DNA from 2 places in the Thaumasiovibrio clandestinus genome. Region 2 is predicted to be linked to the other one. Evidence: predicted binding sites of a transcription regulator. Region 2 holds the regulator's gene; the other holds the start of a gene.
The links. The regulator MetJ, encoded in region 2, represses methionine synthesis genes. The targets are predictions, from matches to a motif close to TTAGACNTNTANANGTCTAA.
Positions count from the first base shown of each region.

Region 1: a site for MetJ is predicted at 4,624-4,643, ahead of metK (methionine adenosyltransferase). Genes of this name have one in related genera too.

Region 1 covers NZ_JBLBVL010000002.1:273,791-289,865, reverse strand. Annotated here, with positions in the region: gene gshB (glutathione synthase) at 10-969, opposite strand; gene rsmE (16S rRNA (uracil(1498)-N(3))-methyltransferase) at 979-1,710, opposite strand; gene ACKLNH_RS04375 (endonuclease) at 1,833-2,540, opposite strand; gene ACKLNH_RS04370 (SprT family zinc-dependent metalloprotease) at 2,834-3,316, opposite strand; gene metK (methionine adenosyltransferase) at 3,398-4,549, opposite strand; gene tkt (transketolase) at 4,902-6,896, shown strand; gene ACKLNH_RS04355 (LTA synthase family protein) at 6,989-8,677, shown strand; gene ACKLNH_RS04350 (glycerophosphodiester phosphodiesterase family protein) at 8,610-9,449, opposite strand; gene ACKLNH_RS04345 (glycosyltransferase family 2 protein) at 9,442-10,425, opposite strand; gene ACKLNH_RS04340 (hypothetical protein) at 10,430-12,223, opposite strand; gene epd (erythrose-4-phosphate dehydrogenase) at 12,420-13,481, shown strand; gene ACKLNH_RS04330 (phosphoglycerate kinase) at 13,556-14,719, shown strand; gene fbaA (class II fructose-bisphosphate aldolase) at 14,869-15,945, shown strand.
Region 2 covers NZ_JBLBVL010000009.1:57,566-73,640, reverse strand. Annotated here, with positions in the region: gene ppc (phosphoenolpyruvate carboxylase) at 1-2,535, shown strand, start outside; gene ACKLNH_RS13415 (PadR family transcriptional regulator) at 3,009-3,572, shown strand; gene metF (methylenetetrahydrofolate reductase) at 3,676-4,569, opposite strand; gene ACKLNH_RS13405 (bifunctional aspartate kinase/homoserine dehydrogenase II) at 4,755-7,160, opposite strand; gene ACKLNH_RS13400 (O-succinylhomoserine (thiol)-lyase) at 7,153-8,325, opposite strand; gene metJ (met regulon transcriptional regulator MetJ) at 8,531-8,851, shown strand; gene ACKLNH_RS13390 (malic enzyme-like NAD(P)-binding protein) at 8,919-10,166, opposite strand; gene rpmE (50S ribosomal protein L31) at 10,353-10,568, opposite strand; gene priA (primosomal protein N') at 10,827-13,025, shown strand; gene cytR (DNA-binding transcriptional regulator CytR) at 13,398-14,402, shown strand; gene ACKLNH_RS13370 (SPOR domain-containing protein) at 14,510-15,106, shown strand; gene hslV (ATP-dependent protease subunit HslV) at 15,246-15,773, shown strand; gene hslU (ATP-dependent protease ATPase subunit HslU) at 15,785-16,075, shown strand, end outside.

The DNA.
Region 1 (16,075 bases), on a different contig from region 2:
TAGCGCCTGCTAAGCAGAGCGTGCGGCATCGACATAACGTTCGATGGCGTCCATTAGCTTACCGGTGATAGAGATACCAAAAGCCGCTTCAATCTCTCGAATGCAGGTTGGGCTAGTCACGTTGATTTCAGTCAGCTTATCTCCGATAACATCTAGGCCTACAAAGATCAGCCCTTTCTCTTTTAATGTGGGTGCAACGGCTTTGGCAATGGCCCAGTCAGTCTCACTCAGCGGTCGAGCCTCGCCACGTCCACCAGCAGCAAGATTACCCCGCGTTTCACCTTCGGCTGGTATGCGAGCAAGGCAATAAGGCATCGGTTCACCATCAACAACAAGGATTCGCTTATCACCATTGCTAATATCAGGTACAAAGGCCTGAGCCATGCAGTAGTACTGATTAAGGTTGGTGAGCGTTTCTATAATCACTGATACATTGGGATCATCTTGCTTGATGCGGAAGATCGATGCCCCCCCCATTCCATCAAGAGGTTTTAAAATGACATCGCCATGGGTTTTACGAAAGGCGTTTATTTTATCTGCGTTACGCGTAACCAGAGTTGTCGGTGTTAACTCTGGGAACCAAGCGGTGAATAGCTTCTCGTTACAGTCCCGTAAACTCTGCGGCTTGTTAACGATCAGAGTCCCTTGTTCCTCGGCACGTTCTAGCATATACGTGGCGTAGATGTATTCTGTATCAAACGGAGGATCTTTGCGCATTAAAACCGCATCTAGTTCAGACAGTTTGATCTCTTGCTCTGACTGGAATTCATACCAACCGTTGGGGTCTTCTTTAAGGCTTAAAGTACGTGTGCGTGCGATCGACACCCCTTGCTCTAAAGAGAGGTCGCCCATCTCCATATAATGGATTTCCCAACCACGACGCTGTGCTTCCAACAGCATGGCAAAGCTAGAGTCTTTTTTAATATTGATGGAGTCGATTGGATCCATCACAATACCGAGTTTAATCATTTGAGTTCCTTATCCTAAGTCGCCAAATCTTACTTGTAGTGCGGTGATGGCTGTCATCGCTGCAGTTTCAGTGCGTAGTACTCGTGGGCCAAGCAGTGTCTCTTTAAAGTTAAAACTACGCGTCATCACTATCTCTTCGGCTGACAAGCCGCCTTCCGGTCCAATCAGCAGTTTCAGTTTTTCTACTGGTCCTGGCAGGGTATTGATTGAATACTCGGCACGGGGATGTAAATTCAGTTTTAATCCACTGTATTGTTCGGCACACCAAGCATCTAAGTGCATGATAGGACGAATAGTTGGTACCACATTGCGCCCACTTTGCTCACAGGCCGCGATAGCGATTTTTTGCCACTGTTGTAGTTTTTTCTCAAATCGTTCAGCATTGAGCTTTACGCCACAACGTTCTGAGATGAGCGGGGTAATAGTATTCACTCCGAGTTCAACCGATTTTTGTATCGTAAACTCCATTTTTTCGCCGCGCGACATCACTTGCCCTAGATGTAAATCTAATGGGGATTCTAAGCTGTTCTCTATGCGCGATTGAATCGCAACATCAACATGCTTTTTCGATGCGCTGTCGATGATGGCGGGAAACTCTGCATTAGAGCCGTCAAATAACACGACACTTTGTCCTGGCTGCATACGTAGGACTCGGCCAACATGATTGGCAGCATCGGCTTCAAGTGATACCACTCCTTGCTCAGGGAGCGGATGGGGATGATAAATACGTGGAATTCTCATAGGTATGTCAAATCTGTTGTTATTGATGGCATAGTAGCATGAATCAAAGCTATCCCCACACTAATCGCCAATCAAACGATAAGTGATTAATGGGGGTGGTTTAAGCGGCATTCAAGGCAGAATTATAGCCCAGCAACGCGGCAAGCTTGTTGAACAAAGCGATTATGATTGCCTTGTATGGTAGCGATACGACGGTCACGCACACATTCCCAGGTGTCCACCGGGTATTGACGATGCCATGCCTGCATAAGCTGCTTTTGTGCCTTAGCGAGAGTAAAGTCGTACTGTTCATGCATGTAGAGATAGATACGGGCAATGGCGCCTCGTGCTCTTGCAGGAGGCTCGGCGGTACGTTGTTTAAAATCGACTTTCATTTCACATTGACCATAAAAAGCGCCGTGCTCACCATTCCATTGGCTGAAGCGATAATTGGATCGATCGCCATTCACCTCGCCGATCGCGGGCGTGAGGTTGTGCATATCGGCTTCCATGATGCGGTATTCAGGGTCGCGACTGCAATTTTTTCGTCCCCCCTCTTGCCAACATTGGCGCTGATGTCCCATTTGCCACGCTGGCACGACGTGCTCCCATTCAATACGGTTTGCTCTGACTTCTTGACGGCGAACTTGATAACCGCAGTTATCTAAATCTGGTTCGCCACGGCGACCCTTCCAGGTGAAATCACAGCCGCAATAAAAGGTTTCAGTATAGTCGTGATAGATCTTATCGGTTAATAGACGCTTGGCGACATTGAATGAACTGGGGTGAGTGCCACTTGCAAAGGCAGGCAGAACGATGAAAGAAAAAAGTAGCAGGAAACGGTTAATCATCTTAACTCCTTAAATTGTTGAGATGATTATCAATTACATTATGTTCGAGACGCAAGGCGTAAAGCGGAAGTGGGGTCGCGAATTAGCGATTTTTACTCAGAAAACGCGGTGTTTGCAGGAAGTGTGCAGCTATCTAGGCTTTTGTATCATGGGTGGCCCAAAGCTCGGGGTTTAATTTTTATTATGTATATTCAATTGCTTATGTTGTTGGTTGTTTTGTTGCGTACAAGGTGGGCAGCTTTGGGGTTGCTGGTGACCAAAAGCGTTGTAAGCTGTACATGCGTAAACATGGGTTAGTGATTGGGTACTAAGGCTTGTCCACAAGTACGGCAACGGTAGCTCACTTGTTGGCGAGACATTTTATTATGGCGACGGACGGTCAGTTGGTGCGTTTGGCAGCTACAGCGGTAGGCGTAGAGTTGCCCTTGTACTTGGCTAACATCGAACTGATGGGTGGTTTTAGCCGGGCGCTTAAAAACTTGTTGCATTACGGCTTGCCACTCTTTGCCGTGAGGGCGAACGCGTCCAAAGCATTGATAGACGATGAGGTGCGCCACTTCGTGAGGAACCACATCTTGCAAAAAGGCCTCGGGGTTGTCTTTTAATAAGACAGGATTGAAGCGTAACTCCCACTGGAGCAGTCGGGCACTGCCTGCTATTTTTCCGCGTTGGTTAAAGCGTATCGTTGGCATGGCGAATGACTGGTTAAGTGCCGTCTGAGCCTGTTGTAAGCAGGCACCGACTTGGGCGACGATCTGCTGTTCAAGTAATCTCATGTCGCTATTATCCTCGAGAATTGAGAAAGCAAAAAGCCAGAGCACTGCTCTGGCTTTTAAGCGTCGGCGCGAGTAAAGCGCTTACAATTTAGCGAAGTCGCGTAGCGCTTCTACTTTGTCGGTCTTTTCCCAAGGGAACTCTTCGCGACCAAAGTGACCGTATGCAGCGGTCTTCTTGTAGATAGGCTGCAGTAGATCTAGCATCTCTTGCAGGCCGTATGGGCGCAAATCAAAGAACTGACGTACCGCACCAATGATGACATCATGAGGCACTTTTTCTGTGCCGAATGTTTCAATCATAATTGACGTTGGGTCTGCAACACCGATAGCGTAAGACAGTTGAATCTCACAACGATCCGCCATACCTGCAGCAACAATGTTCTTTGCAACATAACGTGCAGCGTAAGCTGCTGAACGGTCAACTTTTGATGGATCTTTACCAGAGAAAGCACCACCACCGTGACGCGCTGCGCCACCGTAAGTATCAACAATGATCTTACGACCGGTTAAACCACAGTCACCCATCGGGCCACCGATAACAAAACGACCGGTTGGGTTAATGAAGAACTTGGTCTCTTTGTTTAGCCACTCTGAAGGTAAAACTGGCTTGATGATCTCTTCCATTACCGCTTCACGCAATACAGGTGTTGCGATAGTGTCACAGTGTTGGGTTGATAGGACTACCGCATCAATACCAACAATTTTGCCTTGGTCATAAGCAAAGGTCACTTGGCTTTTCGCATCTGGACGTAACCAAGGTAGTGCGCCATTCTTACGCACTTCTGCTTGACGCTGCACCAAACGGTGAGAGTAAGTGATCGGTGCTGGCATTAATACGTCAGTTTCGTTGGTGGCATAACCGAACATGATGCCTTGGTCACCGGCACCTTGTTCTTTCGGGTCAGCTTTATCAACACCTTGATTGATGTCTGGCGACTGTTTACCAATGGTATTTAGTACAGCACAAGAATTAGCATCAAAGCCCATGTCTGAGTGTACATAACCAATTTCACGTACGGTTTCACGGGTTAATTCTTCAATATCGACCCAAGCCGATGTTGTGATTTCACCACCAACCATCACCATGCCAGTCTTAACGTAAGTTTCGCAAGCAACACGTGCTTTTGGATCTTGTTCTAAGATTGCATCCAGTACGGCATCAGAGATCTGATCGGCGATTTTATCTGGATGGCCTTCAGATACTGACTCAGAAGTAAACAAGTGTCTTGACATGAGCGTTTCCAATAAAAATTAATGAATGAAGCATATGAAATGGGAAAATGGCGTCCATTCATATGTGTAGAGCTATCTACATCTGGATGGCTATTTTACCTGTAGTGGGATCAAAATCAACATTCTATTTAGTAAGGTTATAGTAAAAAAGAGAAGAAATCGTTTGCTTAACTTAGTGATGCTTCAATTATTTAAGCTCATATTGCTGCCATCTATTTGAATTGTTGCTGCTATTTGTGCGGTAAAACGTTTGCAGTCCTTGCGCCGCTTTGCGACAATACGTCCCCGCCAAATAACGTTTCTCATTATTGTTAGAGAAGCCCTACTAAACTGTTTTCACTCAGGAGCAGACATGTCGTCTCGTAAACAACTTGCTAATGCAATTCGTGCACTAAGCATGGATGGTGTTCAACAAGCTAACTCTGGTCACCCAGGTGCCCCTATGGGTATGGCTGATATCGCTGAAGTACTATGGCGCGATCACATGAACCATAACCCACAAAATCCAGAGTGGGCAGATCGTGACCGTTTTGTGTTGTCTAACGGCCATGGTTCAATGCTGATTTACTCTCTGCTTCATTTGACAGGTTATGAACTGTCAATTGAGGATCTAAAACAGTTCCGTCAACTGCATTCTAAAACACCGGGCCACCCTGAATATGGTTATGCGCCAGGTGTAGAAACAACAACGGGTCCACTTGGTCAAGGTATCACTAATGCTGTGGGCATGGCGCTAGCAGAAAAATCATTGGCGGCGCAGTTCAACCGTGACGGCCATGATGTTGTTGACCACTACACCTACACCTTTATGGGTGATGGTTGTTTGATGGAAGGTATCTCTCACGAAGCGTGTTCTCTAGCGGGTACCTTAGGTCTAGGTAAATTGATTGCATTTTGGGATGACAATGGCATCTCAATCGACGGTGAAGTTGAAGGTTGGTTTACTGACAATACTCAACAGCGCTTTGAGTCATATGGTTGGCATGTTATCTCTGTTGATGGCCACGATAGCGACGCTATCAATGCGGCAATTGAAGCGGCAAAAGCTGAAACCAGTAAGCCGTCAATCATCTGTTGTAAAACCATTATTGGTTTTGGTTCGCCAAACAAAGCAGGTTCACACGACTGCCACGGCGCACCACTAGGCCATGAAGAGATTGCAGCGGCGCGTGAATTCCTTGGTTGGGAACACGGTCCTTTTGAAATCCCGGCTGACATTTATGCTAAGTGGGACGCCAAAGAAGCTGGCGCGACCAAACAAGCAGCATGGGAAGATAAACTGGCGGCTTATGAAGCAGCTCATCCAGAACTGGCTGCTGAGTTTAAACGTCGTATTGCTGGTGATTTACCTGCAGAGTTTGCTGCTAAAGCGAGCGAATATATTCAAGATCTTCAAGCAAACCCAGCATCGATTGCCTCGCGTAAAGCGTCTCAAAATGCGCTAGAAGCATTCGGTAAGCTACTACCTGAGTTTATGGGTGGTTCTGCAGACCTTGCCCCGTCTAACCTAACCATGTGGTCTGGTTCTAAGTCTCTGACGCCAACTGATGCATCTGGTAACTACATTCACTACGGTGTACGTGAGTTTGGTATGACGGCAATCATGAACGGTATTGCCTTGCATGGTGGCTTTGTTCCTTACGGCGCAACATTCCTTATGTTTATGGAATATGCACGTAACGCAATGCGTATGGCTGCACTAATGAAAGTGCAAAATATTCAAGTGTATACCCATGACTCAATCGGTCTGGGTGAAGATGGCCCAACGCACCAGCCAGTAGAGCAAATCTCTTCACTGCGTATTACACCAAACATGAGCACATGGCGTCCATGTGATCAGGTTGAATCAGCAGTAGCATGGAAACATGCAATCGAGCGTAAAGATGGTCCAACCTCGTTAATCTTCTCACGTCAGAACCTAGCCCAGCAGCCACGTGATGCAGCACAGCTAGACAATGTCGCGAAAGGTGGTTATACCCTTATCGATTGTGACGGTAAGCCAGAGCTGATCCTTATCGCAACAGGTTCTGAAGTTGAGCTAGCGGTTGCAGCTCACGCTGAATTGACCGAAGCGGGTCACAAGGTTCGTGTGGTATCACTACCATCAACGGATGTATTTGATGCACAAGATGCTGAATACCGTGAGTCGGTTCTGCCTTCAGATGTTACGGCGCGTGTTGCTGTTGAAGCCGGTATTGCGGATTACTGGTATAAGTATGTCGGCTTTGATGGTCGCATCATCGGTATGACCACATTTGGTGAGTCAGCTCCAGCTGGCGAACTATTCAAGATGTTCGGCTTCACTGTAGACAATGTTGTTAACACTGCAAAAGAGCTACTAGCGTAAGCGTTCAAGCTACTGATAAATAGTAAATAAGCCAGGCTTCGGTCTGGCTTTTTTTATGTCTTCTTCTAGGCTTAAATCGTCAGGGAGGCACTATGTTTATACTGTTGGTTGTTACGTTACCTTTCATCTATAAAGTCTATCGGCTGGGTGGGGCTTTTGTTGTTGATGACCCATTTAGCTACTTCCATCTATTGATTCAAGATCTTCCCTTGATAGGTTTAATGTTGCTGTTGTATGGAGCAGCTCGACATGGTGGGAAGAGCGTTTTTTACCTTTGTCGTGCGCTGGCATTGCTGTTGTATTTTATATATGTCATTGACCTTGTGGTAATACTTCTTTTTCAGACGCGGCTTTACTTTGAGGACATCCCGCTTTTTTCCCAAGAGCTATCGGCTACCCTCGGCGATATGTGGTGGAAAGCACTTATTCCTTTTGCTGTGGTTGTGTTATTTATGCGTCTTTTCTTGGACAAGCCGCGTGATGTGTTTCCTTTTTTACGGCTTGGCATGATGCTGGTGGTGGTGGGAATGGGGGGCGGAATGTTATTTCCTCCTGACACATCGGTGCGCGGTGCATTTTTTACCAATGTGCTGGATGCAAATTGGCGAGCAACACATCGAACCCCATACAGCCAAACATTTGTTGAAGGGTTTGACTATCAACCAGCCTTAATCTGTGACCGTTATCCTGCTCAACGCCCAGATGCAATTTATGTTGTGTTGGTGGAGTCTTGGTCTAACTATCATAGTGCGTTATTTGGGGGGCAGAATAACTGGACGCCACAGTTAGATTTGCTCGCTCAACAGCACATTCGCTACAGCCAATTCTATGCTAATGGTTTTACCACTGAAGCCGGTCTCTATGCGGTATTAATGGGGCGTCCATCAATTCTATACCAACAGTCGATGCGCCTAGATGGCGGTGTTGGTCTTGAGCAGTTTTCAGTGACTTCCTCACCCGTTAAGGCGCTGGAGGCACTAGGCTATACGCCAATCTTTATTACGTCAGGTGATTTGAGTTTTCTTGGCAAAGGGGCATGGTTGCAGCAGGTCGGTTTTCGCCAGCAGATCGGCGCAAAGGATTTCGCTGCGACAGAGCGACGTTATCTCTTCAATTCGGTTGCTGATGAAGTGCTATTTGAAAAAGCCCGGCAGGTAATTGCTGACCATATAGGGCAGCCCATGTTCGTCGTGATAGAAAATGTATCGACCCACGCGCCATTTTACCTTCCATCGGATCAAGGCTATGAACGCTCGGAGCAGAAAGTGTTTCGCTATACCGATGCACATTTGGCGGCCTTTGTTAGTGAGTTGATTCAGGATAACAATATGGTGGTCGTTATGAGCGATCACCGCGCCATGACCGCGATGACGGCACAAGAGTTGTCTGTGTCGGGGCTAATGGCGCCCGCGCACGTCCCGGCGTTTATTGCATGGCGGCAATGGCAAGGGGTGATATCGCTACCGTTTCAACAGTCAGATTTATTGCCATCGTTACTCGATTTGATCCAAGGTAAGCAGTGCTTTGGTGAATCACGTGGTGCAATGTTAGCGTTTGAGCACCCTCGAGCAGCGGGATGCGTGCTTCATGCGCGAGGAGATCGACGTGAGCAAGTCACGGCGTTATGTGGTGCAGAGCAGGCGCATAATGTATTGTTAGATGGTGATCAAACGCGAGCTCAAAACCGGAACGAGAGTGCAGCGGTTGATTTGGTCAATTACTTACGTCTATTACATCGTTCAACGGTTGAGGCACCAGATGATCGGTATAGATCTCACTGATCTGGTATTTACTCTTAAGAATATCAAGCTCGCGTGGACTATTAACGGTATGCACAAAGGTTGTAATCTTATGCTGTGCTAGCGTAACGCCTAATCCTTGTTGGGCGCGATGTTTCGGCATAGTGATGGCAATACTTCCATGAAAACGGCCTAGCCAATAACGTATTTGGCGTGTATTGCCGTGAAAGCGATATAGCGTCCATATAATACGTTTAAACCCGAGTGCTTTAACGGGCTCAAATTGTTCGGGGTGATAAATCTGCGGTATAACGCGCTGACTCGCATCGGGTATTGCTTGATTGATTAGCGCCAGTGCTTGCTGGTTGTTTTCTTTTATATCCGTAACGATGCGAATGTGTGGGTGCTGTTGTAACCAGTCGCTGAGGGATTTAAGCGTACAGTTAGTGTGGTGCCCTTTGGGTAATACCTGCTGAAACTCGTCCAATGAGAGAGGACGGCTGGGTGTAAAGCCAAAGTTATCGTAGAAGCTTTTCCCCCAATCATGTAAGCAGACCAAATGACCGTCGCGGGTAAAACTAAAATCAATCTCAAATAACATGAACCCCCTGCTTACATTTTGTTTGAGCGCTTGCAAAGAGTTAGTGTAAGTGTGTTGATCTAGCCCCCCTCCAGCATGGGCAATGCGTAATGCTGGAAAGGGAAGAGTGGTAATTGACGCGGGAAAGTAGAATCGAGCATAGCTGAAAAGTATCCAGCTTAAGCTAATGACTATACAGATACGCACACAGAGTGTCAGCGTGCGACTAGCCATGTAAATGCTCAGTATCCGAAGTCACGTCAGGCGTTGCTATCGTATTGCTGTCACGAGGTTGCATTTGGTTCGGGGTGTTAAGGTAGTGGATAAGTTTGGTTTCTAAACGCCCGCGGCTGACATTATCTAATATGAACCCTGTGAATAAGCACATTGCGGAGATCAAGCCGAACCCACTGGCTAATAGGGCGGTAGGTAAACGATCAACCAACCCGGTATGTAAAAAAGCACTGATTACCGGGCCACCTAACATTAGGCTTGTGAGGGCAAAGGCGGTGGCCAGTAGAGAGAAAAACAGCAAAGGCTTAACATCACGTAAAAGAAACAAAATAAAGTTAAGGATCTTAAAGCCATCAGAGAAGGTGCGAAGTTTGCTGCTGGTTCCTACTGGACGATTGCGATAAGCGGTAGGCATTTCGATACATGGCAGACGATGATGTAGAGCGTGCACGGTTAATTCAGTTTCAATTTCAAAACCGTAACTGAGAACGGGCAAGGACTTCACAAAACGACGACTCATCACGCGATAGCCGGAAAAAACGTCATTAAGACGAGCGCCAAAAAAGCGATTAATGAGCCCAGAGAAGGCTTTATTGCCGAGGATGTGACCGGCTGGATACGCTTCGCGAGCGACTGTTCGGCTTCCCGTTATCATATCTAATTGCTCGTTGCGCAGCCGTTTAATCATCTTGCGGGCTGCAGACGCATCATAGGTATTGTCGCCATCAGCTAAAACAAAAATGTCAGCATCAATATCAGCAAACATCCGTTTAACGACAACGCCTTTGCCTTGTCGTTGCTCGTGGCGCACGACAGCGCCAGCTTGGCGAGCTTCAGCCACCGAGCTATCACTGGAGTTGTTGTCATATACGTAGACTGTGCAATCGGGTAGGGCACGCTTAAATGCGTGAACCGTATCTCCAATTGCCCCCGCCTCGTTATAGCAGGGAAGCAGTACGGCAACCTGTGATCCCATCGTGTTACTCCTTTCTTATTTTATATAGCAACACCCCGTTATCGGAGGTATCTATCAGTTCGAGCCAGTCAAACGGGGCTTGATTGAGCAATTGATTAATAAAAGAGCTTGGCGGTGACTCCTTGCTCATTAGGCGACTCGCCCCATCACCACCCAAGAGGAGGTAGTTAACGTCATGTTCAAATAGTTGTTGTTTAATGGCGAGATAATCGGTGGCGATAAACTGTTCTATCACCCATTGGTTCGCTGTTGTATTTCGGTGATAGGGGGCAGAGAAGACGTGATTATTTGTTAAGGCAAGAATTGGCGCGCCAAATTCAATAGGGGCTAATATTGTTTGCTGCTCTATACCGTGTCGAGTGAGTAGCTCCGTTTTGTAGTTGTTAGACTGATTGGCGGGCAAGCTGGAGGCGCTTTGCGGTAAATCACTGGTTAAGAACGTTTGTTGTAGTTGCCCTGCAACGAGCATTATACACAGTGGAATGCAGCTGATTAGCACCAATATTCTCAGCGCCGAGAAACGTATTTGGGTTAACGCAATGGCACAAATATAGGCTTGTAGGGGCAGTGCGATAACAAACGCGGTAAAAATGGTGCGTATTTGCCATAACAGCGGCAAACAGAGAAGAAGGAGCGCTAGCCCCAGCAGAGCTCTAAATAATGCGTTACGGGGAAGAAAAAAAGCACCAATAAATAGGGGGAGTAGAGTTAGTAGGTAGTTGCGCTTGCTTAGGATTCCATCCCGTTCAATATATGACCATATCGGTTTGGCTTCACTGACATGGTCTAGCCAGTATGTTTCTAATAACGGTGGGTAGTTGTAATAGACACCGCCGATAAGAGCAGGATATAAGCATAATACAGGGACTAGTACGACAGTGGCACAACCGATGAAGCGAGTGATGCGATGGGTGTGTCGCCAATAACAGTAGCGGTTGAGCCTTAAAGAGAGCTGACAGAAAGCAGCGCCGGCCAACAGTAAAGCGACATAGGGCAGTGACAGGGCATCGTAATGTGTATCAAAAAACTCTGTTGCAGGTCGATTTAATAACATTAAAAGGGCCGCAGTAACGGCGCCGAGCAGACAGAGGAAGGAGGCATATTGTAGCCAGCGCCAGCGCTGCACATAGCCAAGACAACTCATCATCAATAAGGAAAAAGCAAAGGCGAGCAAATTCTCCATTCCGACCCAGAAAGAGAGCGCGATAATCCCGCCCTGAATAAACGCACGGGTTTTGCTTAATAGCTCTTTTGGTTTGATAGGTAGAGCGGCAAGAAAAAGTGCAAATAACATGAGTTGAATGTTGTGATGATCAATGGCACCTGGTAGGAACTTGTTTAAGAGTGGAGAGAGTAAAGTAAACAAAATAGCGAGTTTTGCGGCATCGGCATTAGCGATACGTACGGTGAACACACCGACGGCAATAAGTAGCACCAGTAGATAGCATAAGGGAGTGATTGCAACAGCGATAGCTTGCGCTGTCTCTTTATCAGTGAATAAGGATGACAATAAATACAATAAGGCCAACGGAATATCAGGTAAGCGAGACCAGTGTATCAGTTGACCTGCATTAGGATTAAAGCTTTCAATCGGAGTGAGATGCCATCGACCACTCTCTAGCCATGTGGTGAATTGCAGATAGCGCATGTAGTCATCATTCCCCACCAATTGAAGCGTAAGCAATGTTTCCCATTGTGTAACGATATAAACGCCAACAATCAAACACCAAGCAATAAAGCTTGTTAGCATGAGTGAGCGATACGCTTGTTTAGGCCTTGGTAATGTTTGGTTGGTCATAATGAAACAGTATGCGCGTGTGAACACTGTACATTGTGGTGCATATGTAGAGGGTTGGGAGGAATTATTTGTCTTATCGTTAAGAAACGTCACCGTTGTTGCCGAGATGACGATGTAACTTGAGTTAACATTTAACGTGATAACCCGCACAGTTTAGGTTAGAATCGGTCAGCTTTTTAACCAATGATGCATGGAAATGACACGCACGGATAAGACTTTAAAAGTTGCTATAAATGGTTTTGGTCGCATTGGGCGCAGCGTGTTACGTGCGTTGTATGAGAGCGGCAAGCATCACCACATTGAGGTGGTTGCGGTGAATGAACTCGCTCAACCTGAAGCGATGGCGCATTTATTGCAATATGACTCTAGTCATGGCCGCTTTGGTAAGACCGTTCGTCACGATCAAGAGCACCTGTTCATCGATGGTGATGATGGCTCAACAGATGCGATTCGAATACTGCACCTTAATGATATCGATCTACTGCCTTGGCGAGACTTATCGGTTGATATCGTACTCGACTGCACGGGAGTATACGGCAGCCGAGAAGATGGACTGGCACACATCAAAGCCGGTGCCCAAAAGGTTTTATTTTCACACCCAGCGGCAAGCGACATAGATAACACGGTTATTTATGGCGTAAACCAACACTCTTTACGTGCAGACGATCGTATTGTTTCAAATGGCTCCTGTACGACTAATTGCATTGTCCCGGTCATTAAAGTGATCGATGAAGCTTTCGGCATTAACTCCGGCACCATCACAACAATACATTCAGCCATGAATGACCAGCAGGTCATTGACGCTTATCATGGTGATTTACGCCGAACTCGAGCAGCGAGCCAATCTATTATTCCCGTTGATACTAAGTTACATCTCGGTATCGGACGGATTTTCCCCCAGTTTGCCGATAAGTTTGAAGCCATTTCGGTTCGTGTGCCAACGATCAATGTTACAGCAATGGATTTGAGTGTCACTGTCAAGACTAATGTCACCGTTAATGACATAAATCAAGCATTGATCACAGCATCACAGTGTACATTAGACGGCATTGTGGATTACACAGAAGCACCTTTGGTGTCGATTGACTTTAATCATGACCCCCATAGCGCAATTGTTGATGGCAGCCAGACACGGGTGAGCGATCAACATTTAGTAAAGATGTTGGTGTGGTGTGATAATGAGTGGGGTTTTGCCAATCGCATGCTGGATACTGCGTTAGCAATGCATCACTCTCAGCGTGAAGATATCGCGTTGTAAACTAATATTTAGTTCACGTGCCTATATGAAATCGGCACATTAAATTTTTGGCTAACATGAGTAGAGGACACAGAATGTCTGTCATCAAAATGATTGATCTTGACCTAGCTGGTAAGCGCGTATTTATCCGTGCTGACCTGAACGTACCAGTAAAAGAGGGTAAAGTAACCTCTGATGCACGTATTCTTGCATCACTGCCAACCATCAAGCGCTGCCTAGACGCTGGCGCAAAAGTAATGGTTACGTCTCACTTGGGTCGTCCAACTGAAGGCGAGTACGCAGAAGAGTTTTCTCTACAACCTGTCGTTAACTACCTAAATGACGCACTTGATTGTGAAGTGAAGCTAGCGAAGGATTACCTAGATGGTCTAGAGCTGAATGCTGGTGAACTCGTTGTTCTTGAGAACGTTCGCTTTAACAAAGGCGAGAAGAAGAACGAAGAAGAACTATCTAAGAAATACGCAGCACTATGTGACATCTTCGTCATGGATGCATTCGGTACAGCGCACCGCGCACAAGCATCAACGCACGGTGTCGGCACTTACGCGCCAGTAGCATGTGCAGGCCCACTTCTTGCTGCTGAACTAGAAGCACTAGGCAAAGCAATGGACAACCCAGAGCGTCCATTGGTTGCGATTGTTGGTGGTTCTAAAGTATCAACTAAGCTAACTGTATTAGAGTCACTATCTAAAGTTGCTGACCAACTTGTTGTTGGTGGCGGTATCGCGAACACCTTCATTGCTGCAGAAGGCCACAACGTCGGTAAGTCTCTATATGAAGCAGACCTTGTTGATACGGCTAAAAAGCTAATGAAAGAGTGTGCAATCCCAGTCGCGACTGACGTTGCTTGTGCAAAAGCTTTCGACGAGAACGCTGAAGCTGAAATCAAGCACGTTTCTGAAGTTGCAGATGATGACATGATCTTCGACCTAGGCCCTGATTCAACAGCGGCACTGGCAGAAATCATTGCTAACGCTAAAACGATTCTTTGGAATGGCCCTGTAGGTGTATTCGAATTTAAGAACTTTGAAGCGGGTACTGCTGGTATCTCTAAAGCCATCGCAGAATCTGCTGGCTTCTCTGTTGCTGGTGGTGGCGATACATTGGCAGCGATTGATAAGTTCGGTATCAAAGCAGACGTTTCTTACATCTCTACTGGTGGTGGTGCATTCCTTGAGTTTGTTGAAGGTAAAGTACTTCCAGCTGTCGCGATGCTAGAAGAGCGCGCAAAAGCATAATTTGTCTAAGGCGGTGTGACGTGCATCGCCTTTTTTAAACTTTTTTGCCTATCGTTTGTGAAATGGATCTGCTTTTTATAGAATAGCGACCAAGCAAACGATTGCAACGTGTGAGTAATCACAGACAACAAGTAAATAGGACTATTGTCATGTCTAAGATCTTCGATTTTGTAAAACCGGGCGTTATTTCTGGCGACGACGTTCAGAAAGTATTTGAAGTAGCAAAAGAGCACAAATTTGCTCTTCCTGCGGTTAACGTAGTTAACACTGACTCAGTTAACGGCGTTTTAGAAGCTGCTGCAAAAGTAAAATCTCCTGTTGTTGTTCAGTTCTCTAACGGCGGCGCTGCGTTCTTCGCAGGTAAAGGCGTTAAGATGGAAGGTCAAGGAGCACAAATCCTTGGTGCAGTTGCTGGTGCGAAATACGTACACGCAGTAGCTGAAGCGTACGGTATTCCAGTTATCCTACACACTGACCATGCAGCGAAGAAGCTTCTTCCATGGATCGACGGCCTACTAGATGCTGGTGAAGAGTTCTTCGCTCAAACTGGCAAGCCTCTATTCTCTTCTCACATGATCGACCTATCTGAAGAGTCTCTGGAAGAGAACATCGAGACTTGTGGTAAGTACCTTGAGCGTATGGCTAAGATGGGTATGACTCTTGAGTTTGAACTAGGTTGTACTGGCGGTGAAGAAGACGGTGTTGATAACACTGACATGGATCAGTCTGAGCTATACACTTCTCCTGAAGATGTTGCATACGCTTACGAGAAACTAAGCCCAATCAGCCCACGTTTCACTATCGCTGCCTCTTTCGGTAACGTACACGGTGTTTACCAAGCAGGTAACGTAGTACTGACTCCAACTATCCTTCGTGATTCTCAAGCATACTGTGCAGAGAAGTTCGGAATTGCGCCTAACGCTCTGAACTTCGTATTCCACGGCGGTTCTGGTTCTACTGAAGCAGAGATCAAAGAGTCTATCTCTTACGGTGTTATCAAAATGAACATCGATACTGATACTCAGTGGGCGACTTGGGATGGTGTTCGTCGTTACGAAGCTGAAAACCGTGATTTCCTACAAGGTCAAATCGGTAACCCAACGGGTGAAGCTGCGCCAAACAAGAAGTTCTACGATCCACGCGTATGGCTACGTGCTGGTCAAGCGTCAATGGTTACGCGTCTAGAAAAAGCCTTTGCTGACCTAAACGCGATCGACGTACTGTAATTTAGTTTTACAGTCTGATTGACAGATAAAGCCTCGTCGATGACGAGGCTTTTTTTTGTCTTGCTGCTGTTAAATTGCTAATTAGGTGTTCGCGGTTTGTAAAAAAGTATTTATACTCCTTATGATTACG
Region 2 (16,075 bases):
GCGAAAGTGGAAGCAATTCGTAAACTATCAAAGTCTGCACGAGCAGGCAGCGAGGACGATCGTCAACTGCTGATCACTGAGCTGCAAAACCTATCCGACGGTGAGCTATTGCCTGTCGCTCGTGCATTTAGCCAATTCTTAAATCTTACCAATATAGCAGAGCAGTACCACACTATCTCACGCCATTGCGATGAGCATATCTGCAGCCCTGACTCCATCGATACGCTTTTCGAAAAGCTTGATGACAAAAACATCAGCCAACTCGATACCATTGAAGCTGTGCGAGACCTTAAGATTGAGCTGGTACTCACCGCGCACCCAACGGAAATAGCAAGACGTACCACTATCCATAAGCTGGTACAGATCAATAAGTGCCTATCGAAACTAGAACTGTCTGAAATCTCACCAGCAGAGCGAGCAAAAACCGAATCCCGCCTAGAGCAGCTCATTGCACAGATGTGGCATTCAGATGTTATTCGCCAACAACGTCCAACACCATTGGATGAGGCCAAATGGGGCTTTGCGGTTATCGAAAACTCTGCTTGGCAAGCCGTGCCAGAGTTCTTACGTCAATTTGATGAGAAATTACACCAGCATTTAGGCGAAGGGTTACCGATTGATGCCGCACCAGTACTCTTCTCCTCATGGATGGGGGGCGATCGTGATGGCAACCCATTTGTAACCGCAGACGTGACGCGAGAAGTGATGCTTCTATCGCGCTGGAAAGCCGCAGATCTCTTCCTTACGGATATTCAAGAGTTGGTTAGCGAGCTGTCAATGGTAAAATGCAACGACACCGTTCGCCAGCTTGCTGGCGATGAGCACGAAGCTTACCGTGCTATTGTGAAGACGTTGCGTGCTCAGTTGACTTTAACTCGTGATGTCATGGAGGCACGAATTAATGGTGATGTTGAGCCTGTGGGTGAGATCATCACTACCGAAGCACAGCTTTGGGAGCCGCTCTTTGCCTGTTATGAATCTCTGCATGAATGTGGCATGGGAATCATCGCCGATGGTCACTTGTTGGATGTTCTACGTCGAGTCAAATGTTTTGGTGTTCACCTCGTACGCTTAGACATTCGCCAAGAAAGTACCCGTCACTCTGATGTCATCTCTGAGCTTACGCGTTATCTCGGGCTTGGTGATTATGATCAATGGAATGAGCAGGACAAAGTTGCCTTCCTTGTTAAAGAGCTCTCTTCTAAGCGTCCACTGCTACCTCGTGATTGGCAACCCAGCCAAGAGGTTCAAGAGGTTATTGACACTTGTCGCATCATTGCCAAACAGCCTCGCGAAGCACTGGGTGCCTATGTCATTTCAATGGCCCGCACTGCGTCCGATGTCCTTGCCGTTCACCTATTGCTACAAGAAGCGGGTTGCCCATTCCGTTTGGATGTTTGTCCGCTATTCGAAACACTTGACGATCTCAATAACGCAGAAGCCGTCATTAACCAGCTGCTAAACATCGACTGGTACCGTGGCTTTATTCAAAACCACCAGATGGTGATGATCGGTTATTCAGATTCAGCCAAAGATGCCGGGGTTATGGCCGCGGGTTGGGCACAATATACTGCCATGGAAGCGTTGGTTAATGTCTGTGAACAAGCCGGCGTCGAGCTCACCTTGTTCCACGGTCGTGGTGGCACGGTAGGACGCGGCGGTGCTCCTGCACATGCCGCACTGCTATCTCAGCCACCACAAAGCCTAAAAGGTGGCTTACGTGTCACTGAACAAGGAGAGATGATCCGCTTTAAATTTGGCTTGCCTGACGTGGCGGTTAACAGCTTTAGCTTGTATGCCAGTGCAATCTTGGAGGCCAACTTACTACCACCTCCTGCGCCCAAGCAAGAGTGGCGAGATCAAATGGACGCACTATCTGAAATCTCTTGCGATGCATACCGCAACATCGTGCGTGGTGAAGCTGATTTCGTTCCATACTTCCGCTCAACCACCCCTGAGCTGGAATTGGGTAAATTACCTTTAGGCTCACGCCCTGCAAAACGCAACCCTAACGGGGGTGTAGAGAGCTTACGCGCCATTCCATGGATTTTTGCATGGAGCCAAAACCGCTTAGTTCTTCCTGCTTGGCTAGGTGCCGGAGAAGCGATTCAAGCATCCGTTGCACAAGGTCATCAAGCCCTCATGGAACAGATGTGTCGAGAATGGCCTTTCTTCTCTACCCGCTTGGGCATGCTGGAGATGGTCTACACCAAAACCAATCAAACCATCAGCAAGTACTACGATCAGCGCCTGGTTGATCAATCGCTGTGGCCACTCGGTGAGCGCTTGCGTCAGCAACTAAGTAACGATATTCAAGCCGTATTGGCCGTGGAAAACAGCGATAACCTCATGGCAGAAAACCCATGGGGGAAAGAGGCGATCCGTTTACGAAACATTTATGTTGAGCCACTCAATATGTTACAAGCAGAGCTTCTCTATCGTTCCCGTCAACAAGAAGAGTTGGCGCCACAAATGGAAGAAGCCTTAATGGTGACAATTGCGGGTATTGCCGCTGGCATGCGCAATACTGGCTAATCATCACATCATAAGCAGCCCATTATCAGCCGCAACTCTGTTGCGGCTTTTTTTTATGGATAAAAGTTGTAATTAAGATGGAGTAAAAGTTGGCCTTTCCGATTGTGTATCATATTTATGACACTGCAACCTATGCCTTATGCGCTTAACTAGTGATGTGCAGTTCGGTTATTTGCATCTAGTTGCAATTAGTAACAGGTGCAGATTTAAACATTTCTGTACATGTCTGCATGAATGTACAATTTATGAGCTCGAAGTGCATAACATACCATACTGACAGGCATTTGAAATTAGTCACTGATGACGTTAATTATGCTGATTTATACTGTCGTTGTATCGTTTTTATTGAATTTGATGCTATGCTACCCGCCTTCACTTGGGCAGTGCAACTTGATACTGATAAGCGCCGTTAGAGCGATGGATAATGTCCGACCTAGGTGAGCGTATGTAGTTCTTGAAACGGATAGAATAAAATGTCATTACCACACGTCATCTTAACTGTGCTTAGCAATCGCGATGCAACAGGTTACGATATCACAAAAGAGTTTTCACACAGCATCGGCTATTTTTGGAAAGCGAGCCACCAGCAAGTTTACCGCGAGCTGAATAAAATGGCGACCAACGACTTGGTCACCTGCGAATTGCAGCCACAAGAAGGTAAACCTGATCGCAAGGTCTATTCAATTACTGAATTAGGTCGTCACTCACTATTTGAGTGGTTCCAAGAGCCAGTGCGTAATCCAACCATTCGTGACGAGTTATCCGCCAAGCTATTGGTTTGTAGCGTGTATAACTCAATGCCAATGCAGGAGCATATCCTCGGATTAATTGAAGAAACTCAAACGTTGCTAAACCACTACCGTGGGCTTGAGCAACAGCATTTTGCGGATCCTTCCGCATTAGATCGTCAAGCACGCCTTGATCGCCTGACCTTGCGCCGCTGTATTATCAACAGTGAAGCATGGGTCTCTTGGGCAGAAGAGGTAGTGTCGGAACTGAATGCAATGGACAGTGAACAAAGCACTGTCGCACTTTAACGGTGAGCAGTAACGCATTTATTTGCTAGGCTAAGACGTTACTCGCAATCTATTAAAAGGGCACCTGATTGGTGCCCTTTTTTATGTCTTTGCGGCTGGCAAATTACGCTAACTGTTCTCTCACCCCTAAGGTATGACATAACGCGTAAGTCATTTCCGCTCTATTTAAAGTATAAAAGTGAAAATCTTTTACACCTTCGCGGCTCAATACTCGCACCATATCAATCGCATTGCTGGCACCCACCAGTTGCCGTGTTAACAAATCACCATCCAAGCCTTCGTACTGCTTGCTCATCCACCCTGGTACCCTAACATTATTCGCCTCAGCAAATCGGCGTGCCTGTTTCATGTTTGAGACTGGCAGAATACCCGGAATAATCTCCGCTTCAATGCCAGCTGCTGCACAGCGATCTCGAAAGCGCAAGTAGCTTTCAATATCAAAGAAAAATTGCGTAATGGCTCGACTGGCCCCTGCATCTATTTTACGCTTTAAATTCAATAAATCAGCCTGTGCACTGCTCGCTTCAGGGTGAACCTCTGGATACGCGGCAACTGAGATATCAAAATCAGCTTCTTCTTTTAGTAGTGCCACCAAGTCAGCTGCATACATGTCCGGCTTAACGCCTGCTGCTGGCAGGTCACCGCGCAATGCAACAATATGGCGGATACCATTAGCCCAATAGTCACGAGCGATACTGCGCAGTTCATCGCGTGTCGCATCAATGCAGGTTAGGTGAGGAGCCGCCTCCAAACCCGTTGATTCTTTTATCTCTTTAATAATTGAGTGCGTTCGGTCCCGCTCTCCAGAGTTGGCACCATAGGTGACAGAAACGAACTTAGGCTTCAGGCTCTTAAGACGATGTATTGAACTCCATAGGGTCTGCTCCATCTTTTCACTGCTGGGCGGAAAAAACTCAAAAGAGATATTTATGCGCCCATCCAAATCAGCAATATTCTGATTTAACGCATCCAATTGACTAGCGTGTGTATAACCCATCGTGAAATTCCTTTTCTTGCCTCTATTTTATAACGCTAACGCACTACACACACGTTTAGACGTCTATATGTCCAAAGAATCGCGTGAATCGTCGCCAATGTCAATGCGATTAACATGAATTATTTTCATATTGAACGTGAAAAAAGGCCATGTCGGCTTTTCTCGACTGACAACGCGAGTCACGCTCATAATAATGCAGCCAATCGATTCAAGTCAGACTGCAAAGCCCCTGCCGTCACCTCTCGTCCCGCTCCAGGGCCACGAATAACCAGCGGGTTATCTCGATACCACTCACTTTCTATCGCAAAAATATTATCGCAAGGTAATAGGTTTGCGAGTGCATCATTCTCTGCTAATGCTTCGATTCCCACTCTGGCTTTTCCATTGCGATCTAAACGCGCGACGTAACGCAAAACTTGCCCATTGCTACTCGCTTTTAAACATCGCTCAGCCAAAATGGCGTTCAGCACATCTGCCTGCTCAAAAAAGTCATCAACGCGCCCATCTCTCAGCGCTTCGGGCACTAATGATTCGACGGTGACCTGCTCTGGTTCAATATCAAGCCCTGCTTCTCGAGCCAAAATAACCAGTTTACGCATCACGTCACTGCCATCCAGATCTGCGCGAGGATCAGGTTCTGTCAATCCTTGCTGCCAAGCTTGCTCCACCAAATGGGAGAATGGCACGCTGCCATCAAACTGTTCAAACAACCAAGATAAGGTGCCTGAAAAAATGCCCGATAATGCAATAATGCGATCACCACTTTCGAGTAAATCACGCACCGTGTGGTTTATAGGAAGCCCTGCACCTACCGTTGCATTGTAGAGCCAATGTCGGCCCGTCTTAGCAAAGCCATCTTGAACCAAGGCATAATCGGATTTAGAAGCAGACCCAGCCACCTTATTCGCAGAAATGAGGTGCATGCCTAGTGCCGCGATTTCCGGATAACGACGAGCTAATACATGGCTTGCTGTCACATCCAAGACAACCATCTCATCATAATCCAACCCTGCAAGCCCAGAGAACAGAGATTCGTCCGCATAGGCTTTTGCTTCATCAATGAAGCGTTCTGCCACTCCAGCAGCGTCAATGCCTTGTCCATCAATCCACGCCAACTTGCTATCGACCACCGCCACCAATGAGAAGCGCTTGCCGTAACGGCGTGACAAAATCGCTTGCTGTCGAGAAAATAGTTTTAACCATTCGCTACCAATATTGCCATTGCCACATAAAACCAAGCCAATGTGTTTTTGTGCTTGGAATAGTGTGGAATGTAATGCTGGAAGTAATGCCTTTGGCAATGCACCGCGAACCACCGCAACCAAGCTTAGAGCGAGTTCAGATTCAGCAAAAAACTCGACGGGCAAGGCTTTTAGTTGCTGCATGAAACCGTGGCAATGGACGGGGTTCGACGTCACTCCGGATCCAACCGCTGCTACGACACTGAAGCCCTCTCTTAAACGAATTTGAGACGCTAGCGAAGCTTGCTGCAATACTGTCATGACACTGCCGATCACCTCATCGGTATACGCCAACTGCACCAACCCTTTATCCTCACTCGCGAAGCTGGCCAGCGGCTGCAGTTGTTGACGTTGCAAATACCCATCAATCTCATGCCACGCTAACGCAAAATCGTGTGTGCGCTCAATCGTTAACTCTAACAGCGAAACATCATCAAGAGAGGTGACAATTTTAGCGCCACGCCCCGCCGCTAAGACTCGCTCAACACGGGTTGATCCAGATTCTGGTTGTGAGCTACAACGCAGTGTTAGGTCCAGTGCGCTCTGTGAAACAGGCTGTAATGTGCGACTATGTAACACGGGTGCTGCCAATCGTGCCAATTCATTGGCTTCATCAAGACGCAATAGAGGCAGCAAGCAGGCATCACTGACTTTTCGTGGATCCGCGCTATAAACGCCAGCGACATCGCTCCAAATCGTCACGCGTTCAACGCCAGCCAGTGCACCAAGTACAGTGGCAGAGTAGTCTGAGCCATTGCGCCCCAACAGCACGGTCTCTTCAGCCGCATTTTGTACCATAAACCCGGTAATAACGATGCGACGCTCAGGATGCTGTGCCAATGTTGTTTGGACCAAAGGCCATGATAATGCGCTGTCAACTTCTGGTTGAGCCGCTCGCTCAGCGCGCAATACCGTGCGAGAATCAATCGCAACCGCTGGCATTTGCTGCTGGTTAAGTAATGCTGTTAATAAACGTGCTGACCAAACCTCTCCAAACCCTTGAATATGACTCTGTTGGTCTAGGGTTAAAGGATTTTCACCCCATAGAGCAATCTGGCGAATATCACTAGATAGGCGATCTAATAAGGAAGCATCAGACGGTAGCAAGCCTTGGATCAAGGTCTGTTGATATTGACGAATGTGCATCAACGTTTCATGTGCCAAACGCCCGTCTTGCTCGCAATAAGAAATAAATTCCAGCAGTTGATTTGTTGTCTCTCCCGCAGCGGACACCACAACCAAATCTTCTTGGGTAGAGTAGTTTCGCAATAACTCCACGACACGCTGATAACAACTAACATCCGCAAGGCTGCTGCCGCCAAACTTATGCAACTGACGTTGTTTATTCATTATGCCCCCTCTCTAGGCGAGCAAACGCTTGCTGCAAGTCGGCAACTAAATCACGGCTATCTTCCAGCCCGACCGATAAACGCAATAAGCCAGCCCCTATACCTGCCTCTCTTTGTGCTTCATCAGACATCGCTCGATGTGTCATGCTACTCGGGTGACAAATTAACGACTCAACCCCGCCTAACGACTCCGCCAATGAGAAGTGCTGTAGTGCGTGAAGAAACGTCTTCAGCTCTTCCTCCGTCGCACTCAGTTCAAAGCTCAACATGGCACCAAACCCTGTTTGTTGCTTTGCGGCAATATCATGACCAGGGTGAGCAGGCAAACTAGGATGATATAAGGCACTAACACGCTCTTGATGCTGCAGGCAGTCGAGGACCGCTTGACAGTTTTCCTCATGCATTCGCATTCTCGGCACCAAGGTGCGCAACCCTCGCAAGGTTAAATAGGCATCAAATGCGCCGCCAGTCGCTCCGATACAGTTACCCCACCAACGCAGCGTTTCTATTTGCTGCTCATCACGCGCGACCAATGCGCCACCGATAACGTCAGAATGACCATTAAGGTACTTGGTCGTCGAGTGAACAACAAAATCAGCGCCTAATGTTAATGGCCGTTGCCAGACAGGGCTCAAGAAAGTGTTATCCACCACCACCAACGCGCCAATTTCACGGGCTTTTTTACAAACTTTCTCAATATCTACGATGCGTAGCAAGGGGTTTGATGGCGTTTCAAGCCAAATTAATGCTGGCTTGGCTTGGAGTGCTTGCTCAAACGCATTGTCGTCGTACTGATCGACAAATTGAAGCTGGAAGTCGCCTTTCTGCGCTCGGCTATTAAACAACCGATAAGTGCCTCCATAACAGTCATGCGGAGCAAGTATCAAATCATCAACTCCCAGTAAGGCTGAAATTAATAAGTTGATCGCAGACGTGCCACAGTTTGTTACGACAGCCCCTGCACCACCTTCCAGTTGGGCAATCGCATCACCAACCAGATCGCGGGTAGGATTACCACCACGAGAATAATCATACTCTGGCACTTCACCCAGTTGGGTAAACCCGTAATTCGTGGTTAAATAGATTGGAGGAACGACCGCATTGTATTGACTGTCTGATTCAATACCGGTTCGCACAGCGATCGTCGCCAGTTGCTTGTCACTCATAAACTCATCCTTGTTTCAGTAACCTGCGCATTTCTTTATTATCACAGATTGCAAACGTAAACCCTTATACCACCTTACTGCGTACGCAGTGAGACGTCAACACTTCTAGACGTCTATATGTCTTTGCTTATGGCAGTAAAAGCAGCTAAAATTCCCCTTATACATCTTTCAACAATTTTAATATCGCTGGCTAAGTAGGTGCAGAATGACGAAGTGGAATGGTGAATACATCAGCCCATATGCAGAGCATGGTAAAAAAAATGAGCAAGTAAAAAAGATTACAGTCTCAATTCCATTGAAAGTATTAAAGATTCTGACAGATGAACGAACCCGTCGTCAGGTTAATAATCTGCGTCACGCGACCAACAGTGAACTTCTGTGTGAAGCTTTTTTGCATGCCTATACGGGACAACCGCTACCAACGGATGACGACATTCGTAAAGATTCGCCAGACGACATTCCTGTTGAAGCTAAACGCATGATGGAAGAGTTGGGCATTGCATTCGAAGAACTCACCGAAGAGTAAATCTTTTCGAACAAAAAAAACCAGCCACACGGCTGGTTTTTTTGGCTCCAAATTAGGGTTAATCTAATTAGGCTTCCATATAGTTTGCTGGCATCTCAATTCGTGCAACACCAGACTCAACTGCCGCAACGGCCACCGCTTTGGCCACACGTGACAGCAAACGCGGGTCCATCGGTTTTGGAATAATATACTCAGGGCCGAAGCTTAATGCTTCAACGCCAGCGGCATCCAATACCGCCTGCGGTACTGGCTCTTTCGCTAACAAACGAATCGCCTCAACCGCCGCTAGCTTCATCTCATCATTGATCACCTGCGCTCGCACATCTAGTGCACCACGAAACAGGAATGGAAAACACAGAACATTGTTAACCTGATTTGGGTAATCAGAGCGTCCTGTCCCCATAATAAGGTCACTACGCACTGCATGTGCCAACTCTGGCTTAATCTCTGGATCAGGGTTTGAACAAGCAAAAACAACCGGCTTATCAGCCATTAGCTTCAATGCTTCTGGTGGCAACAAGTTTGGTCCCGAGACACCAACAAAGATATCAGCGCCATCAATAACGTCTTCCAACGTACGCTTATCTGTATTGTTGGCAAACAACTGCTTATATTCATTCAGATCATCCCGACGCGTATGAATAACCCCTTTACGATCGAGCATATAAATGCGTTCGCGTTGTGCGCCACACTTGATCAGCAGTTCCATACACGCAACCGCTGCGGCTCCCGCCCCCAAACAAACAATGCGCGCTTCTTTGAGTGATTTTCCTTGTAACTCAAGCGCATTCAACATTCCAGCCGCAGTAACGATCGCTGTACCGTGCTGATCATCATGGAAAACTGGCACCTGACAACGTTCAATAAGACGGCGCTCAATCTCAAAGCAGTCAGGGGCTTTAATGTCTTCAAGGTTGATCCCGCCAAACGTATCGGCAATATTGGCTACGGTATCAACGAATTCATCAATTGTGCGATGCTTTACTTCAATATCAATCGCATCAAGGCCAGCAAAACGCTTAAATAGAAGCGCCTTACCTTCCATTACGGGCTTGGATGCCATCGGGCCCAAGTTACCTAACCCTAAAATCGCCGTTCCATTCGAAATAACAGCAACCATATTTCCTTTCGCTGTATATTTATAAACATTATCCGCATCTTGAGCGATTTCTCGCACGGGCTCTGCGACGCCTGGACTATAAGCCAATGCCAAATCAATAGCAGTGTCAGCCGGTTTGGTTAGTTCCACCGAAATTTTTCCCGGTGTTGGATAGGCATGATAGTGCAATGCCTGCTGGCGAAGATCGTCAGACATAGTGGTGATTTTCCTGATTATTTGTCGCAATGACGGAACATGCGCAAATCATAAGCCATCTAAGATAAAAAATCCCACCCTGCGTGCTACAAGAGGATGATTTTTTGCTTGCGGTGCACAATATCGCCAAATTCCAAGCATAAAAAAAGGTTGCCGAAGCAACCTTTTTCCGAATCTGTGCAGCAATTACTTGCTTGAAAGTGCACCGAAACGCTTTTTGAACTTGTCAACACGGCCGCCGGTATCAACGATACGTTGCTTACCAGTGTAGAATGGGTGGCACTTGTCACATACGTCCAGGTGAATTTCGCCTTTTTTCAACGTTGAGTTGAAAGCGAAAGTGTTGCCGCAAGAACATTTTGCGTTTACGGCTTTGTATTCTGGGTGAATACCTTGTTTCATGGGAAAACCTCAATGTGAAGTCCGCGTCGCTCTCCCGATCCAAAGCCGGGCACCACACGTCGTTAATAAATGTTCATCGCTACGAAATTGCAACAATGAATTCAGGCGGCGTATAGTAATCTATCACCTGTCTTAGTTCAACTAAATGTGTTGTTTTTTTCCCCATGCTCTAACTAGAATGTGCCGTCTACTGGCTCCTGCTTTGCGTCCGTTGTACAGAGTGATTACACTAGAGCTGTCTTTAATCGGAGCCCTATAATGACCAATCCCCGCATTGCACGTGTCGCCTTACCTGTACCACTAGATAAGTGCTTTGACTATCAGCTCACCGAACAACAAACGGTCACCGTTGGTGGGCGAGTAAAAGTGCCATTTCAGCGCCGTGAACTTGTTGGGATTGTCACTGAGTTAGTGGATAGCTCCCCGTTTAAAAAGCTTAAAAAAGTGTCTGAGGTTCTGGATCAATGCCCAATCTTGCCCACACCGCTATACGAGCTTTTACAGTGGGCGAGCCAATATTACCAATACCCCTTTGGCGACACCGTCAGTCTGGCTCTGCCTGCTCTGCTGCGCAAGGGGGAACCTGCCAGCCATAAACCAATTAAGCGCTGGGCGTTAAGTTCTGAAGGACAAGAGCAAAACCCAACCATTGTTGCTCAACGCGCACCAAAGCAAGCGCAGGTATTGGCTTTGTTACAACATGGAGCACGACCCCATAGCGAATTACTCGCCGACAGTGTTTCCCATGCTACGTTAACGGCTATGTCAAAAAAAGGTTGGGTTATCAATCACACCCATATACCGCAGCGGCAACAGTGGTCAACCGATGTCACGCAAGAGAAACCACAACTAAATACCGAACAAGCATTGGCCGTGGCTAGCATTAATGCTGGGCAAGGCTACCATTGCTACCTACTCGATGGCATTACGGGTTCAGGCAAAACCGAAGTGTACCTTAATGTGATTGAACCCATCTTAGCAGCCCGTAAACAGGTACTCATCCTAGTGCCTGAAATTGGCCTTACCCCACAAACGATCTCGCGCTTTCAGCGTCGCTTTGCCGGCATTCCTCTCTCTGTGGTCCACTCTGGCCTCTCTGACAGTGAACGACTGACAGCATGGCTCGCTGGCCGAGAACATGAAGCCGGCATTATTATTGGCACTCGGTCTGCGCTCTTCACCCCGTTTGCAGCCCTTGGAATGATCATCATCGATGAAGAGCACGACGCTTCTTACAAGCAACAAGACACCCTGCGCTACCATGCACGAGATCTGGCCGTTATGCGGGCAAGCAAGGAGCAGATCCCGATCATTCTCGGCTCTGCTACCCCTTCTTTAGAGTCACTGTATAACGCACAGCAAAGCAAGTATCACCACCTAACTCTTAGTCAGCGAGCCGGTAAAGCCAGTACCGCTCGCCATGGTATCGTGGATATTAAAAATCAATACCTTGAAGGGGGGTTATCCGCTTCTTTGATTGCCGAAATGCGCAAGCACATCAATGCCGGCAACCAGGTTCTGCTCTTTCTTAACCGACGCGGTTATGCTCCCGCTCTTCTATGCCATGCCTGTGGCTGGATTGCGGACTGTCCGCGCTGTGATACCCACTATACCTATCACGCCCAGAGTAAAGAGCTGCGCTGCCATCACTGTGCGACCCAACGCCCACTCATGCCACAATGCCAATCATGCGGGTCTACCCAACTCGTTACTGCAGGTGTTGGAACCGAGCAACTAGAGCAGCATCTCGCCTCGTTATTTCCACAACAAAAAACGATTCGTATCGACCGCGACAGCACACGACGCAAAGGCAGTTTAGAACAGTACTTAGATGCGATTCATGCCGGCGAATACCAAATACTGATCGGCACGCAAATGCTCGCCAAAGGTCACCATTTTCCGAACGTCACCTTGGTTGCGCTGCTAGACGTTGACAGTGCCCTATTTAGTAATGACTTTCGTGCGCCAGAACGCCTTGCTCAACTACTGGTTCAAGTGGCTGGACGTGCAGGGCGAGCCAGTAAGCCAGGCGAAGTCCTGTTGCAAACCCATCACCCTGAGCACCCCCTGCTTCACACTCTGCTACATCAGGGGTACAACCACTTTGCCCTGCACGCACTAAGAGAACGGCAGCAAACCGCACTGCCACCCTATCGCTATCTGGCCATGATCCGTGCGGAGGCCAACAATGATGACCTGACGGCGGCTTTTCTGTATCAAGTTAGACAGTTATTACTGGCCAGCCCTGTCTATTCACCTGACATTGAAGTTCTGGGCCCCAACCCAGCACCTTTGGCTCGCCGAGCAGGACGCTACCGCTGGCAGTTATTGGTGCAAGCACCTACTCGGCGCATGCTACAACAGTTGTTATCCATCGCTCGTCCTGCCATCAATGTCCTCCCCGATAGTAAAAAAGTTCGCTGGACGCTCGATGTCGAACCACAAGAGATGGTCTAGTTATATCGCCAACCCGAAGTCGCCTTGCATCACTCTCTTTGTAGCCATTTATTGTCGGTTTGTTTTCAATACTATTAATAATGATATCAATGAATTATTATTTTAGAGCGACCAATAAGTTAATAGGTATGTGAGGCACATCACTTTTTCTATGAAAAAACAATCAGACAAACGGTGTCTAATAGTCAAGCATGAGCATAGAATAGATAATGATTCTAAGGCTTTAGATTCTAGGCGTAATGACTAATCTGTTTTCATCGGTTCATTGATTTCTTGTCGCTACGCCTGCAAGACTTTGGCAATGCTAGCTGATGACTTGTTTTGAGTTGTCCTATTGCTGAACACGAGAGAAATATAACGAGGATTAATGTTATGGCGACAATGAAGGATGTTGCCCAGCTTGCCGGAGTTTCTACCGCGACTGTTTCGCGGGCATTGATGAACCCGGAAAAAGTGTCGGCCTCTACACGAAGAAAAGTTGAGCAGGCAGTCATGGAAGCCGGGTACTCCCCTAACTCACTCGCACGCAATCTGCGACGCAATGAGTCTAAGACTATCGTGGCGATCATTCCCGACATCTGTGACCCTTATTTCACTGAAATTATTCGTGGCATCGAAGAAGCTGCGATGGAAAACGGCTATTTGGTGTTACTGGGCGATAGTGGACAACAAAAACAACGTGAAAGCTCATTTGTCAATTTGGTCTTCACCAAACAGGCTGATGGGATGCTTTTACTTGGTACGCAACTCCCCTTTGATGTCAGTAAACCGGAGCAGAAGAACCTTCCACCTTTAGTGATGGCGTGTGAGTACGCCCCTGAACTAGAGCTACCAACGGTGCACATTGATAACCTCACTGCCGCATTTGAAGCGGTGAATTACCTAACCCAAATGGGGCATAAGCACATCGCTCAAATCACTGGCCCTAGCGATGCTCCATTATGTGAATTTCGCACCCAAGGCTACCAACAAGCGTTACGTCGAGGAGGTATTACCCTTAATCCGGCCTATACCGTACAGAGTGATTTCTCTTTTGCATCCGGCGCACGCGCTGTGACATCGCTACTGTCGCTTCCTGAACCGCCTACCGCTATTTTTTGCCATAATGACGTCATTGCTATCGGTGCAATGCAACAAGCCAAACGCTTGGGTGTACGTGTGCCACAAGAGCTCTCTATCGTTGGCTTTGATGATATCCAGTTTGCTGAGTACTGTGACCCACCACTCACCACTGTCTCTCAACCTCGTTATGAAATTGGCCGCCAGGCAATGCAAATGTTGCTACAACTTCTTAAAGGAGAAGAGGTACAGTCTGGTTCCGTATTGTTAGATGCGAAGTTGGTTATTCGTGAAAGTGCGGCACCACCACCACAATAGTGGCGACTTCTTATCAGTTTTTTATAGGAATGTTGCTCCTGCCCTAGTCAGTGCAGGAGCAAGTTTGTACTATATTGCCCAACTAAGATCATGACAAACGAATAATTGTGGCAAGCAGAGATTACGTTAAACGCGGTAAGGGAAAAAAGAAACCATCACGCCGTCAACCCACATCCAATACCCCATTCCCTATAAAGTGGGCCATTATCGCTGCCGGATTAGTCAGCGCATTAGGCTATGGGCTCTATTTTCTATCCACAACCCCTGCATCTGAGCCCGTCGCAACCAGCACCACAGCGCCGACTCAATCAAAGACACAGGACAACAAACCCACTGAAAAACCGGCTGACAAGTCTGCAACATCAGCCAGCAAGCCCCTTCCACCAAAACCCGAAGAAGAGTGGCAGTATATGGAGTTGCTCGAAAATAGGACGGTTGAAGTTGAGAAAAAGGCCCCTCAGGCTCCGACTCGGCCATATCTAATGCAGTGTGGTGCTTATCGCCAAAGCGCTCCTGCTGAAGAACGTAAAGCGATGATCGCCTTTCAAGGTCTAACCAGTGAAGTGCGAGTGAGTGAAGGTGAAAATGGTCAATGGCACCGAGTTGTACTCGGCCCCTACGACCGAAAACGTGATGCTGAGCGCGATCGTAACCAATTACGTCGAGCTGGTATCGAACCCTGCGCAATTTGGTACTGGGACTAGCCTAAATCATATTCATTCCCCGCAAACAAAAAGCAGCACTACGCTGCTTTTTTAATGCTTGAAAAGCACAGACTTCATCCCCAGATAAAGAGCATGGCTTTTATGGCATCACATTGCCAACATAACAATGAGGTTCACCGTGACAACTATCGTATCTGTTCGCCGCGACAACAAAGTGGTCATTGCAGGAGACGGTCAGGTCTCACTCGGCAATACCGTAATGAAAGGTAATGCCCGTAAAGTACGCCGACTCTACAATAATAAAGTACTGGCAGGGTTTGCTGGCGGTACTGCTGATGCATTCACCCTATTTGAGCGCTTTGAACGCAAGCTAGAAATGCACCAAGGCCACCTCACTAAAGCAGCAGTTGAACTTGCCAAAGATTGGCGCACCGATCGCTCTCTGCGTCGCCTTGAGGCGCTGTTGGCTGTCGCTGATGAAACGGCCTCTCTGATCATCACGGGTAATGGCGACGTCGTTCAGCCAGAGAACGACCTCATCGCAATTGGCTCTGGTGGCAACTTTGCTCAAGCCGCAGCTATCGCACTACTCGAAAACACCGAGCTAGACGCTCGCACAATTGCAGAAAAAGCACTGACTATCGCAGGTGATATTTGTGTCTTCACCAATCAAAGCCACACTGTCGAAGAACTTGAAATAAAATAACAGGATGCAGCATGTCTGAAATGACCCCCCGCGAAATCGTTCACGAACTTGATCGTCATATTATTGGTCAAGACAAAGCCAAACGCGCAGTGGCAATTGCCCTGCGTAACCGCTGGCGTCGTATGCAGCTTAGCGATGAGCTGCGTCCAGAAGTTACCCCAAAAAATATCTTGATGATCGGCCCGACCGGCGTTGGTAAAACCGAAATAGCTCGACGCCTTGCCAAGCTGGCCAATGCCCCATTCATTAAAGTAGAAGCCACCAAGTTCACCGAAGTGGGCTATGTGGGCAAAGAAGTTGAA